Regions from separate parts of the Streptomyces sp. NPDC091209 genome, predicted to be linked through region 3. Evidence: predicted binding sites of a transcription regulator. Region 3 holds the regulator's gene; each other region holds the start of a gene.
What was found. The regulator HrcA, encoded in region 3, represses chaperone genes, less so after heat shock. The targets are predictions, from matches to a motif close to TTNGCACTCNGNNNNNCNGAGTGCNAA.

Region 1 (4,457 bases), on a different contig from region 3:
CCGGCCGAGTCGTGGCCGACGTACGTTCCCTCGGTCACGATGAGGCCCACGCCCGCGGCGGCGCGGCGGGCGTAGTAGCCGACGACGTTCTCCCCCGGTACACCGCCCGGCGAGAACATCCGGGTCATCGGGGCCATGGCGATCCGGTTCGGGACGGTCAGGCCGTTGATCGAGACGGGACGGGAAAGGATCTCGGCTGCGCGGGACGCGGCGTCAGCGGTCACGTGGGGGCTCCTCGAACAGGTGGTCGATATGACGTCGAGTGGTCGGCGAGGCAGGAGATCCCGTGCGGTATGTGCACATGCATCAACTGCTCCTCAGCGTCAACCGCCCCGCCGGGCAGGGCATTCCGCCGTGCCGGAACCTGTCGCTGTGATCCGGACCACGCTCACCGGGGACCCACAGAAAACGCGGGGCACGCGGGGAGCGGGAAGAGCGGGAAACGCCCGAGGGCGGCACCCCCCGCCGTAGCAGGGGATGCCGCCCTCGGTAAGGACGCAGATCAACCAGAGGTCGATCAGAAGTCCATGTCACCGCCCGGCATGCCGCCCGGAGCGCCGCCGGCGGCGGCCTTCTCCGGCTTGTCGGCGATGACGGCCTCGGTGGTCAGGAACAGCGCGGCGATGGAGGCGGCGTTCTGCAGGGCAGAGCGCGTCACCTTCGCCGGGTCGATGATGCCTTCGGCGATCATGTCGACGTACTCACCGGTCGCGGCGTTCAGGCCGTGACCGACGGGCAGGTTGCGCACCTTCTCGACGATGACGCCACCCTCGAGACCACCGTTGACGGCGATCTGCTTGAGCGGGGCCTCCAGGGCCAGACGCACGGCGTTGGCGCCGGTCGCCTCGTCACCCGTGAGCTCGAGCTTCTCGAACACCGAGGAAGCCTGGAGCAGGGCCACGCCACCACCGGCGACGATGCCCTCCTCGACGGCCGCCTTCGCGTTGCGAACGGCGTCCTCGATGCGGTGCTTGCGCTCCTTGAGCTCGACCTCGGTGGCGGCACCGGCCTTGATGACGGCCACGCCGCCGGCCAGCTTCGCCAGACGCTCCTGGAGCTTCTCGCGGTCGTAGTCCGAGTCCGAGTTCTCGATCTCGGCACGGATCTGGTTGACCCGGCCGGCGACCTGGTCGGCAGAGCCGGAGCCGTCGACGATCGTGGTCTCGTCCTTGGTGATGACGACCTTGCGGGCACGGCCCAGCAGGTCCAGACCCGCGTTCTCCAGCTTGAGGCCGACCTCCTCGGAGATGACCTCGCCGCCCGTGAGGATGGCGATGTCGCCGAGCATGGCCTTGCGGCGGTCACCGAAGCCCGGGGCCTTGACGGCGACGGACTTGAAGGTGCCACGGATCTTGTTGACGACCAGGGTCGACAGGGCCTCGCCCTCGACGTCCTCGGCGATGATCAGCAGCGGCTTGCCGCCCTGCATGACCTTCTCGAGGAGCGGGAGCAGGTCCTTGACGTTCGCGATCTTGGAGTTCGCGATCAGGATGTACGGGTCGTCGAGGACGGCCTCCATACGCTCCATGTCGGTGGCGAAGTACGCCGAGATGTAGCCCTTGTCGAAGCGCATACCCTCGGTGAGCTCCAGCTCCAGACCGAAGGTCTGGGACTCCTCGACGGTGATGACGCCTTCCTTGCCGACCTTGTCCATCGCCTCGGCGATGAGCTCGCCGATCTGGGTGTCGGCGGCGGAGATGGAGGCCGTGGAAGCGATCTGCTCCTTGGTCTCGACATCCTTGGCCTGCTCGAGGAGGGCACCGGAGACGGCCTCGACGGCCTTCTCGATACCGCGCTTGAGAGCCATCGGGTTGGCGCCGGCGGCGACGTTGCGCAGACCCTCGCGCACGAGCGCCTGGGCCAGCACGGTCGCCGTGGTCGTACCGTCGCCGGCGACGTCGTCCGTCTTCTTGGCGACTTCCTTGACCAGCTCGGCGCCGATCTTCTCGTACGGGTCCTCGAGCTCGATCTCCTTGGCGATGGAAACACCATCGTTGGTGATCGTGGGCGCGCCCCACTTCTTCTCGAGGACGACGTTACGGCCCTTGGGGCCGAGGGTGACCTTGACGGCGTCGGCGAGCTGGTTCATCCCGCGCTCGAGACCGCGCCGTGCCTCCTCGTCGAACGCGATGATCTTGGCCATGTGAAGTGGTCCTCCCGGACGGGGTGGATTTCTCCGGATCGTGCCCGCGCCCGCGACGGACGGCCTGCGAGCCCTGTGGTTCCTTGCCCCACAGGCCCGCGGGCCTCGCTGACCCGATCCAAGTTCTGTCACTCTCACTGGGAGAGTGCTAACGCCAATGATTAGCACTCGACCCCGCCGAGTGCAAGGTGTGCTCGCGAAGCTAGCTCGTTGAGGGGTGACGGTCGGGCGACGGGCGGGAGCAAGGTGTGCTCGCGAAGCGAGCCCATCGAGCGCCCTCCAGACAGCCCTCCGGGTGCGGCCCTCGCACGGGGGGCGCTCGCGGGCGCGCGGGCGCGCACGAGACAGGGGAAGGGCGCCGGGGACGCACGAGGGGCCCGCATCCCTGGTGGGATGCGGGCCCCTCGGCGTGAGTGCGTCGGTGGCCGTTCGCGCCCGGACTAGACGGCGAGTTTGACCATGTCCGCCTGCGGACCCTTCTGGCCCTGCGAGATTTCGAACTCCACTCGCTGACCCTCTTCAAGGGTGCGGTAGCCGTCCATCTGAATCGCGCTGTAGTGCACGAAGACGTCCGCACCACCGTCGACCGCGATGAAGCCGTACCCCTTCTCCGCGTTGAACCACTTGACGGTGCCCTGAGCCATGCCTAACTCCCCTATTACTGGCCCTTGCACAGATCCACACTTCGCGGATCCGGGTCAGACCTCACCCCCCAATGGTTGGGGGTGTGCGCCGGAACGCGTCGACCGCGGCTGAATGTATCTGTCCAACTGCCCTCTGCAACAGGTCAATCGGACGAGAATTCTGGGCATGGCTGATCAATGATATGCGGAGGGACCGCAAGGATTCAGGGCAATTCGGGCCCCGTAAATGCCATAAACAACCCATAAAGGGGAGGCAGTTTGGCTACTTCTTGTCGGCCGCCGAACGGGTACTCATATGCGTCCGGCATGGAACCAACATCGAAAGCGAAGTCGCTTCCCCAACTGTAGCGCCCTCAACCATACAGAATTGCCCCCTCCGTTTCTCTCACGGAGGGGGCAATTCGATGAACTCTGCGTGTTCGGCATTACCGAGGGTAACGATCAGCCCCCGGCGACGGCCGGAATGATCGAGACGCCCACACCGTCCGGGGTCGCCGTCTCCAGACCCTGCTCGAACCGCACGTCGTCGTCGTTGACGTACACGTTGACGAAGCGGCGCAGCTTGCCCTGGTCGTCCAGGACGCGCGCGGCGATGCCCGTGTGGTTCTTCTCCAGGTCACCGATGACCTCGGCGAGGGTCGTGCCCTCGGCCGTCACCTCGGCGGCGCCACCGGTGTAGGTGCGCAGGATGGTGGGGATGCGGACGTTGACGCTCATGATGCGAGGCCAGCCTCTCGGAAGGAGTCGAGGTTCGGGCGGATGGTCGCGGTCAGCCCGGTGTCCGAGGCCACCGCGTCCAGGGTCTTGAGGCCGTCGCCGGTGTTCAGCACGACAGTGGTCAGGGTCGGGTCCAGGAGACCGTTCTCGATCAGCTTGCGCGTGACGCCCACGGTCACCCCGCCGGCCGTCTCCGCGAAGATGCCCTCGGTGCGCGCGAGCAGCTTGATCGCGTCGACGATCTGCTCGTCGTTCACGTCCTCCACCGCACCGCCGGTGCGCCGCGCGATGTCGAGCACGTACGGCCCGTCCGCGGGGTTGCCGATGGCAAGCGACTTGGCGATGGTGTCCGGCTTCTGCGGCCGTACGACGTCGTGTCCTGCCTTGTAGGCGACGGACACCGGGGAGCAGCCCTCGGCCTGGGCGCCGAAGATCTTGTAGGGCTTGTCCTCGACGAGCCCGAGCTTGATGAGCTCCTGGAGGCCCTTGTCGACCTTCGTGAGCTGGGAGCCGGAGGCGATCGGCACGACGAGCTGGTCGGGGAGCTTCCAGCCGAGCTGCTCGCAGATCTCGTAGGCCAGCGTCTTGGAGCCCTCGGCGTAGTACGGCCGCAGGTTGACGTTGACGAAGCCCCAGCCCTCGCCGGCCGGGTCGCCGATCAGCTCGGAGCAGAAGCGGTTCACGTCGTCGTAGTTGCCCTGGATGCCGACCAGCTCGCCGCCGTAGACCGCGGCCATGACGACCTTGCCCTGCTCCAGGTCGTGCGGGATGAACACGCAGGAGCGGAAGCCGGCGCGGGCCGCCGCGGCGCCCACGGCGCCGGCGAGGTTGCCGGTGGAGGAGCAGGAGAGGGTGGTGAAGCCGAAGGCGCGGGCCGCTTCGATGGCCTGGGCGACGACGCGGTCCTTGAAGGAGTGCGTCGGGTTGCCGGAATCGTCCTTGACGAACAGCTT
Region 2 (4,457 bases), on a different contig from region 3:
CAGTCGGTGGACGGTGTGCTTCCGGCGGCGGTGTCGGAGCCTTCGCGGGGCCGGTGACCTGGGAGGATCCGGCTCCATGCGACCCGTACGACAAAATGATAAAAACGGCGCAAACGGGGCCGGCGCGCGCTGGGGAGTCGGTGTCCTCGCCCTCGCCCTCCTCGTCTCCGGCTGCGCCGATACCGGCTCGTCCTCCGGCCCCGGCGCCGACGGCGCCAAGCCGGCCCACGGCCCGCTGGGCGTCGGCGCAGCCAGGCCGGTTCACGGCGGGCTGCACGCCGCCGATCCGGCCCACGGTCCGCGGGCCGGAATCCAGGCGCCCGCCGCCCGCGCCCTCGCCGGGTACGCCTCCCGGCTCCGTCTGGCCGAGGCCCGGCGCGCCGCCGTCGCCAGGCGCTGGGGACTGGCCGAGGTGCCGCTGACGCCCCCGGCGCCGCCCGCCAGGAAGCCGGTCATCCAGGCCCGCAAGGGGTTCGAGGTCGACGACCAGGAGGAGCTGGGGCTGCCGCCCGTCTTCACGACCGTCCCCACCAAGGACAAGGTCGTCTTCCTCACCGTCGACGACGGCGAGGAGAAGGACCCCGCGTTCCTGCGGATGATGAGCGACCTGAGGATCCCGTACACCGCCTTCCTCAGCGACTACCTCGTCAAGGACGACTACGGGTACTTCCGGAAGATGCGCGACCACGGCATCACCCTCGACAACCACACGCTGCACCACCCCTATCTGCCCGCGCTGTCCTACGAGGCGCAGAAGCACGAGATCTGCGGCATGCAGGACGTGATGAAGAGGGAGTTCGGCAGGCGCCCGACCGTCTTCCGCCCGCCGTACGGCAACTACGACCAGGACACCCTGCGCGCGGCCAAGTCCTGCGGGATCGCGTACGCGCCCATCTGGGACGAGGAAGTGTTCGTCGACCACTGGGAGTACCGCGAGGAGGACCAGGACCTGCACCCGGGAGACATCGTCCTCACCCACTTCCGGGGCCGCGAGGACTGGAAGGGCACCATGCCCGACATGGTCCGCCGCTTCCTGAGGACGGTCACGGCCAAGGGGTACGCGGTCGCGCGCCTGGAGGACTACCTGTGAGGGTGCGGGTGCCGCTCGCCGGGCTGGTCGTGGCGGCGCTTCTGGGCGGCTGCGCGCAGTCCGTCGACCCCATCGAGCGGCTCGGCAAGAAGGCCGCCCAGCGGGTGCACCCGCAGGAGTCGGCGTACCGCCGCTGGGGTCTGGCCACCCCGCTCGCCGCGGCGCCGAAGGTGCCCGCCCGGACCATCGCGCGCACCGCGGGTCCGGGACTTCCGCCCGTCGTGGACCGGGTGCGCACCCGCGACAAGGTGGTCTTCCTGACGTACGACGACGGGGCGGAGCGGGATCCACGGTTCGTCGACATGGTCCGCGAACTGCGGCTGCCGGTCAGCATGTTCCTCACGGACAGCGTCGTCGGGCCGGGGTACGGGCACGTCGCCCGGCTGCGCGCGGTCGGCGCGAGCGTCCAGAACCACACCCTCGACCACGCCTCCCTGCGCGGTCTGCCCTACGCAGGCCAGCGCGCCGAGATCTGCGGACAACAGGACAAGCTCAGAAGGCGCTTCGGTGTCAGGCCCCGGCTGCTGCGGCCCCCGTACGGCCGGTACGACGAGATCACCCTGCGCGCCGCCGCCGACTGCGGGGTCGCCGCGATCGTCCTCGGCCGGGCGGCCGACGCGCACCGGCTCCGGCCGGGCGACATCCTCGCCGACTTCGGCGAACCCGATCTCACGCGCGCCACGCTCCGGCTGCTCCGCCGTATCCAGCGGGAGGGCTTCACCCCGGCGCGGCTGGAGAACTACCTGTAGGCGGCGGCCGGAGAACGGCCTACGGGGGCGGCTGGAGAACGACCTCCAGCACACCGCCGTTCGGTGCGGTCCGGGCCCGTTCGGAGCACGCCACGCCCACGCCTTTGGCACTCCGCTTGACCGAGTGCTAATCGCAGTCATAGTCTCAGGTCTGGCACTCCCCCCTGGAGAGTGCCAATAGCGACAGGCAGGTCCGGCACCCGCGACGACGGATCGACCTGGTCGCCACCTCAGACAGTTAACCCCGTGAGATCTCCGAAGGGGGAGGTCGGATCGTGACGACCACCAGCTCCAAGGTTGCCATCAAGCCGCTCGAGGACCGCATTGTGGTCCAGCCGCTCGACGCCGAGCAGACCACGGCCTCTGGCCTGGTCATCCCGGACACCGCCAAGGAGAAGCCCCAGGAGGGCGTCGTCCTTGCCGTGGGTCCGGGTCGCTTCGAGGACGGTAACCGTCTTCCGCTCGACGTCACCGTCGGCGACGTCGTGCTTTACAGCAAGTACGGCGGCACCGAGGTGAAGTACAACGGCGAGGAGTACCTCGTCCTCTCGGCTCGCGACGTGCTCGCGATCATCGAGAAGTAATTCACCCGGTAAGGGCGTTCGGGGTCATTCCCCGGACAACCCCGCACCAAGCATTGCAGTGAACTGCGCCCCTGGCCCCCGCTACCTCTATGAACCGGGCGCTGGGGGCGCCGTTCGTTTCTCCCAAGTTTTCCGAGAGGGCTGAACCGCTCCCATGGCGAAGATCCTGAAGTTCGACGAGGACGCCCGTCGCGCCCTCGAGCGCGGCGTCAACAAGCTTGCCGACACGGTGAAGGTGACGATCGGCCCCAAGGGCCGCAACGTCGTCATCGACAAGAAGTTCGGCGCCCCCACCATCACCAACGACGGCGTGACCATCGCCCGCGAGGTCGAGCTCGACGACCCGTTCGAGAACCTCGGCGCGCAGCTCGTGAAGGAGGTGGCGACCAAGACCAACGACATCGCGGGTGACGGTACGACCACCGCCACCGTGCTCGCCCAGGCGCTCGTCCGCGAGGGCCTGCGCAACGTCGCCGCCGGCGCGTCGCCCGCCCTCCTGAAGAAGGGCATCGACGCCGCGGTCAAGGCCGTCTCCGAGGAGCTCCTCGCGACGGCCCGCCCGATCGACGACAAGTCCGACATCGCCGCCGTGGCCGGGCTCTCCGCCCAGGACAGCCAGGTCGGCGAGCTCATCGCCGAGGCGATGGACAAGGTCGGCAAGGACGGTGTCATCACCGTCGAGGAGTCCAACACCTTCGGTCTGGAGCTGGACTTCACCGAGGGCATGGCCTTCGACAAGGGCTACCTGTCCCCGTACATGGTGTCCGACCAGGAGCGTATGGAGGCCGTCCTCGACGACCCGTACATCCTCATCCACCAGGGCAAGATCAGCTCCATCCAGGACCTGCTGCCGCTGCTGGAGAAGGTCATCCAGTCGAACGCGTCGAAGCCGCTGCTGATCATCGCCGAGGACGTCGAGGGCGAGGCCCTGTCGACCCTGGTCGTGAACAAGATCCGCGGCACGTTCAACGCCGTCGCCGTGAAGGCCCCCGGCTTCGGTGACCGCCGCAAGGCCATGCTCGGCGACATCGCCACCCTCACCGGTGGTCAGGTCATCGCCGAGGAGGTCGGCCTCAAGCTCGACCAGGTCGGCCTGGACGTGCTGGGCAGCGCCCGCCGCGTGACCGTCACCAAGGACGACACCACCATCGTCGACGGTGCCGGCAGCAGCGACGAGGTCCTCGGCCGCGTCAACCAGATCAAGGCCGAGATCGAGAACACCGACTCCGACTGGGACCGCGAGAAGCTCCAGGAGCGCCTCGCGAAGCTGGCCGGCGGCGTGTGCGTGATCAAGGTCGGCGCCGCCACCGAGGTGGAGCTCAAGGAGAAGAAGCACCGTCTGGAGGACGCCATCTCCGCGACCCGCGCCGCGGTCGAGGAGGGCATCGTCTCCGGTGGTGGCTCCGCGCTCGTCCACGCCGTGAAGGTCCTCGAGGGCAACCTCGGCAAGACCGGCGACGAGGCGACGGGTGTCGCGGTCGTCCGCAAGGCCGCCGTCGAGCCGCTGCGCTGGATCGCCGAGAACTCCGGCCTCGAGGGTTACGTCATCACCGCCAAGGTCGCCGAGCTCGACAAGGGCCAGGGCTTCAACGCCGCCACCGGCGAGTACGGCGACCTGGTCAAGGCCGGCGTCATCGACCCGGTCAAGGTCACCCGCTCCGCCCTGGAGAACGCCGCCTCCATCGCCTCCCTGCTCCTCACGACCGAGACCCTGGTCGTCGAGAAGCCGGCCGAGGACGAGGGCGACGCCGGTCACGGCGGCCACGGGCACTCCCACTGACGCACACGGAGTACGCCGCCAGGCCATGAGCCGACGCTGACGTCCCCCGGCCGGGGTGCCGTCGGCTGAACCGGGCCCGGCAACTTTGCCCCGCCGCTCCGCGGCGGGGCAAAGTGCTGTCAGAGTAATCGTGATCATCAAGGCTCGGTACCACTACAGAGGGACCACCGCGCACAAGCCCGTGTGGGGCGACTGCGGCGAAGTCCTGCCGCGGTGGTTGATGCCCCGCAGCACCTGGTACTCGCGTCGGGCAG
Region 3 (4,457 bases):
CGGCGGCGAGGAAGCCGAGCCCGCCGGCCTCGGACACGGCGGCCGCGAGCTGCGGGACGGAGACGCCGCCCGCCATGGGGGCCTGCACGATCGGGTGAGGGAAGAGATCGGTCAGCGCGGAGGACATGACGGCATGTTGTCACGTCCTCAGTGCAAGTCCGAATCCGGCCGTCCGCCCGGAAACGGGCCTCCGGGGCGGCGGACACGGGGTGGTGTTCCCACCCCGCGCCGCGCCTGGATCAGCGGCCGTTGAAGGCGTCCTTCAGCCGGGAGAAGAGCCCCTGCTGACCGGGCTGGAACTGGCCGGTGGGCCGCTCCTCGCCGCGCAGTATCGCGAGCTCGCGCAGCACCCGTTCCTGCTCGGCGTCGAGCTTGGTCGGCGTGGTGACCTCGACGTGCACGACGAGGTCGCCGCGGCCGCCGCCGCGCAGATGGGTGACGCCCCGGCCGTGCAGCGGGATCGACTGGCCGGACTGCGTGCCCGGACGGATGTCGACCTCCTCCATGCCGTCGAGCGTCTCCAGCGGCACCTTGGTGCCGAGGGCCGCCGCCGTCATCGGGAGGGTGACCGTGCAGTGCAGGTCGTCGCCGCGCCGCTGGAAGGTCGAGTGCGGCAGCTCGTGGATCTCGACGTACAGGTCGCCGGCGGGGCCGCCGCCGGGGCCGACCTCGCCCTCGCCCGCGAGCTGGATCCGCGTGCCGTTGTCCACACCGGCCGGGATCTTGACCGTCAGGGTGCGACGGGACCGGACCCGGCCGTCGCCCGCGCAGTCGTGGCACGGGGTCGGGACCACGGTGCCGAAGCCCTGGCACTGCGGACACGGCCGTGAGGTCATGACCTGGCCGAGGAACGACCGCGTCACCTGGGACACCTCGCCGCGACCGCGGCACATGTCACAGGTCTGAGCGGAGGTCCCGGGCGCCGCGCCTTCACCGTTGCAGGTGGCGCAGACGACGGCCGTGTCGACCTGGATGTCCTTCGTGGTGCCGAAGGCCGCCTCGTCGAGCTCGATCTCCAGCCGGATCATGGCGTCCTGGCCCCGGCGGGTGCGCGAGCGCGGTCCGCGCTGCGACGCCGTGCCGAAGAACGCGTCCATGATGTCGGAGAAGTTCCCGAAGCCGCCCGCGCCGAAGCCGCCGGCGCCACCGCCGCCCTGCTGGGACAGCGGGTCGCCACCGAGGTCGTAGACCTGCTTCTTCTGCGGGTCCGACAACACCTCGTACGCGGCGTTGATCTCTTTGAACCGCTCCTGCGTCTTCGGATCGGGATTGACGTCCGGGTGCAGCTCGCGAGCGAGCCTCCGGAACGCCTTCTTGATCTCGTCCTGGGACGCGTCGCGGCGCACGCCGAGTACGGCGTAGTAGTCCGTGGCCACTTAAGACTCCGCCAGGATCTGTCCGACGTACCGTGCCACCGCTCGTACCGCTCCCATCGTTCCCGGGTAATCCATGCGGGTCGGGCCGACCACGCCGAGTTTGGCTACTGCCTCGCCGCCCGAACCGTAGCCGACCGAGACCACGGACGTGGAGTTGAGTCCCTCATACGCGTTCTCGTGCCCGATTCGCACGGTCATGCTCGAATCCCCGGCCTCTCCAAGCAACTTGAGGAGCACGACCTGCTCCTCCAGTGCTTCGAGCACCGGCCGGATGGTGAGAGGGAAGTCATGTCCGAATCGCGTGAGATTGGCGGTACCGCCGATCATCAGCCGCTCCTCGGTCTCCTCGACGAGTGTCTCCAGCAGTGTGGAGAGCACCGTCGAGACCGTACCCCGGTCCTCCGCCTCGAAGGCGTCCGGGAGGTCCTGGACGAGCTGCGGGACGTCCGCGAAGGGTCGTCCCGCGACCCGGCTGTTGAGCCGGGCCCGCAGGTCGGCCAGCGTCGTCTCGCCGAACGGCGCCGGGCAGTTGATCATGCGCTGCTCGACCCGGCCGGTGTCCGTGATCAGCACGAGCATCACCCGCGCGGGGGCGAGTGACAGCAGCTCCACATGGCGCACGGTCGAGCGGGTCAGCGAGGGGTACTGCACGACGGCGACCTGCCGGGTGAGCTGCGCGAGCAGCCGCACGGTCCGTCCGACGACGTCGTCGAGGTCGACGGCTCCGTCCAGGAAGTTCTGGATGGCGCGCCGCTCGGGCGCGGTCATCGGCTTGACGCCCGCGAGCTTGTCGACGAAGAGCCGGTATCCCTTGTCCGTGGGGATGCGCCCGGCGCTGGTGTGCGGCTGGGCGATGTAGCCCTCGTCCTCCAGGGCGGCCATGTCGTTGCGGACGGTGGCCGGTGAGACGCCCAGCCGGTGCCGCTCGGTGAGCGCCTTGGAACCGACCGGTTCCTCGGTGCCGACATAGTCCTGGACGATGGCGCGGAGCACCTCGAGCCTGCGTTCACTGAGCATCGCGCACACCTCCAGAAGTCGACTCGATGGTCTTCGGGGCCTTCGTGGCATTCGCCTGGCACTCAACGCACACGAGTGCCAGCGTTCCCCGGCCCAGTGTACGGCGGTGAGGCACGACCCCGGCAAGGGCGGGCCTGCGATGTCGTGCACGGCACCCGGTCACCGTTAGCGTCGCCGCATGAGGCTGACTTGGGAAGAGCTGGGGTGGGAAAGGCTGGCCCCCGGGGTCGGGCGGCGGCGGCTTCCGGACTGGGACTGCACGGTCGGGCTCGTCGTCGGCGAGGGGGCGGCGCTGGTGATCGACGCCGGGTCGAGCCTCGCGGAGGGCGCCCGGCTGCGCGCCGAGGCGCAGTCCCTCGCCGGCCGGCGTGTGACCCATCTCGCGCTCACCCACCCGCATTTCGACCACGTGTTCGGCGCCGCGGCGTTCGCGGGCGCCGAGATCCTCGTCGCGGGCGGCTCGGCCGGGGTGTACGAACACGGCCGCGAGGACCTGTGCGCGGACGCGGTGCGCAACGGTCTCGACCCGCGGGCGGCGGAGGAGGCCGCCGACACCCTCGTACGGCCCCGGCACCACGTCTGGGGCACCTGGAACCTGGAGCTCGACGGAGGCGTCCAGGTCCGGCTGGTGCGGACGGGTGAGGGCCACACCGCCCACGACCTCGTGGTCGTGGTGCCGGGCGACCCGGCGGTGGTGTTCTGCGGCGACCTGGTCGAGGAGTCCGGCGAGCCGCAGGCGGGACCCGACGCCGTACCGTCGCGCTGGCCCGCCGCCCTCGACCGGCTGCTCGCCGTCGGCGGCGAGGACGCGCGGTACGTTCCCGGTCACGGGGCGGTCGTGGACGCCGCGTTCGTGCGCGCCCAGCGGGACGCCCTGGCCGAGCGTTTCGGCTCGGCGGATGCCGACGCTGCGGATTCCGGCACGGCGGATTCCGGCACGGCGGATTCCGGCACGGCGGATTTCGGCACGGCAGGTTCCAGCGCGGCGGATTCCGGCACGGCGGATTCCGGCTCGACAGGTTCCGGCGGGGCGGGTTCCGGCGTGTCGCGGTGATCACCGCCGGGCTTCTCCTATCGTCATCCGAATGCGCCAGTACTCTCCGGACCTGACCCCGCCGTGGAAGAAGCCCAAGCCCGTGCCCGAGGTCCCGGCGGACCCGGGTCTGGTGGTCGAGGAGCCCGGCACCGGCTTCTGCGGCGCGGTGATCCGCTGCGAGGCCGGCACGGTGACCCTGGAGGACCGCTTCGGCAAACACCGGGTGTTCCCGCTGGAACCGCGCGGGTTCCTCCTGGAGGGCAGGGTGGTGACGCTGGTGCGCCCGCCGGCCGCCGCGCCCGTGCGCCCCGGTCGTACGGCATCCGGTTCGGTGGCGGTGCCCGGCGCCCGCGCCCGGGTCGCGCGGGCCGGACGCATCTACGTGGAGGGCCGCCACGACGCCGAACTCGTCGAACGGGTCTGGGGCGACGATCTGCGCGTCGAGGGCGTCGTCGTGGAGTACCTGGAGGGCGTCGACGACCTCCCGGCGATCGTGGCCGCGTTCGACCCGGGCCCGGACGCCCGGCTCGGCGTCCTCGTCGACCACCTGGTCGCGGGCTCGAAGGAGTCCCGGATCGCCGAGGCGGTCACCAGCGAGCACGCTCTCGTGCTCGGCCACCCGTACATCGACGTCTGGGAGGCCGTGAAGCCGTCCTCCGTGGGCATCCCGGGCTGGCCCCGGGTCCCGCGCGGCCAGGACTGGAAGACGGGCGTGTGCCGGGCTCTGGGCTGGCCGGAGAACACCGGCGCGGCCTGGCAGCACATCCTGTCCCGGGTCCATTCCTACAAGGACCTGGAGCCGGAACTCCTCGGCCGGGTGGAGGAGCTGATCGACTTCGTCACGGCTCCGGAGTGACGCGGAGACTCCGCGCCGCTCGGGCCGCCGGAGCCGGGGGACGGCTGAACCGGGAACGGTTCAGCCGGGGCGCCGCCGCACACGGACGGCTCGCGCCCACCGCCGGACCAGCGTTCCCGCGCCACCGCCGACGGTCCGCCGCCACGGCGGGCGGGACGGTAGCGGGAGCGGG

Region 1: a site for HrcA is predicted at 2,269-2,295, ahead of groL (chaperonin GroEL). Genes of this name have one in related genera too.
Region 2: a site for HrcA is predicted at 1,944-1,970, ahead of groES (co-chaperone GroES). Genes of this name have one in related genera too.

The regions. Positions count from the first base shown of each region.
Region 1 covers NZ_JBIVVR010000003.1:179,922-184,378, reverse strand. The annotation lists gene ACIQRL_RS11020 (NADH:flavin oxidoreductase) at 1-224, opposite strand, end outside; gene groL (chaperonin GroEL) at 518-2,143, opposite strand; gene ACIQRL_RS11010 (cold-shock protein) at 2,584-2,787, opposite strand; gene ACIQRL_RS11005 (MoaD/ThiS family protein) at 3,229-3,504, opposite strand; gene thrC (threonine synthase) at 3,501-4,457, opposite strand, start outside.
Region 2 covers NZ_JBIVVR010000020.1:52,007-56,463, reverse strand. The annotation lists gene ACIQRL_RS37790 (polysaccharide deacetylase family protein) at 77-1,090, shown strand; gene ACIQRL_RS37785 (polysaccharide deacetylase family protein) at 1,087-1,839, shown strand; gene groES (co-chaperone GroES) at 2,115-2,423, shown strand; gene groL (chaperonin GroEL) at 2,578-4,203, shown strand; gene ACIQRL_RS37770 (hypothetical protein) at 4,357-4,457, opposite strand, start outside.
Region 3 covers NZ_JBIVVR010000001.1:991,288-995,744, forward strand. The annotation lists gene ACIQRL_RS04360 (nitronate monooxygenase) at 1-127, opposite strand, end outside; gene dnaJ (molecular chaperone DnaJ) at 240-1,376, opposite strand; gene hrcA (heat-inducible transcriptional repressor HrcA) at 1,377-2,393, opposite strand; partial or broken gene ACIQRL_RS04375 (MBL fold metallo-hydrolase) at 2,572-3,285, shown strand; gene ACIQRL_RS04380 (DUF3097 domain-containing protein) at 3,479-4,285, shown strand.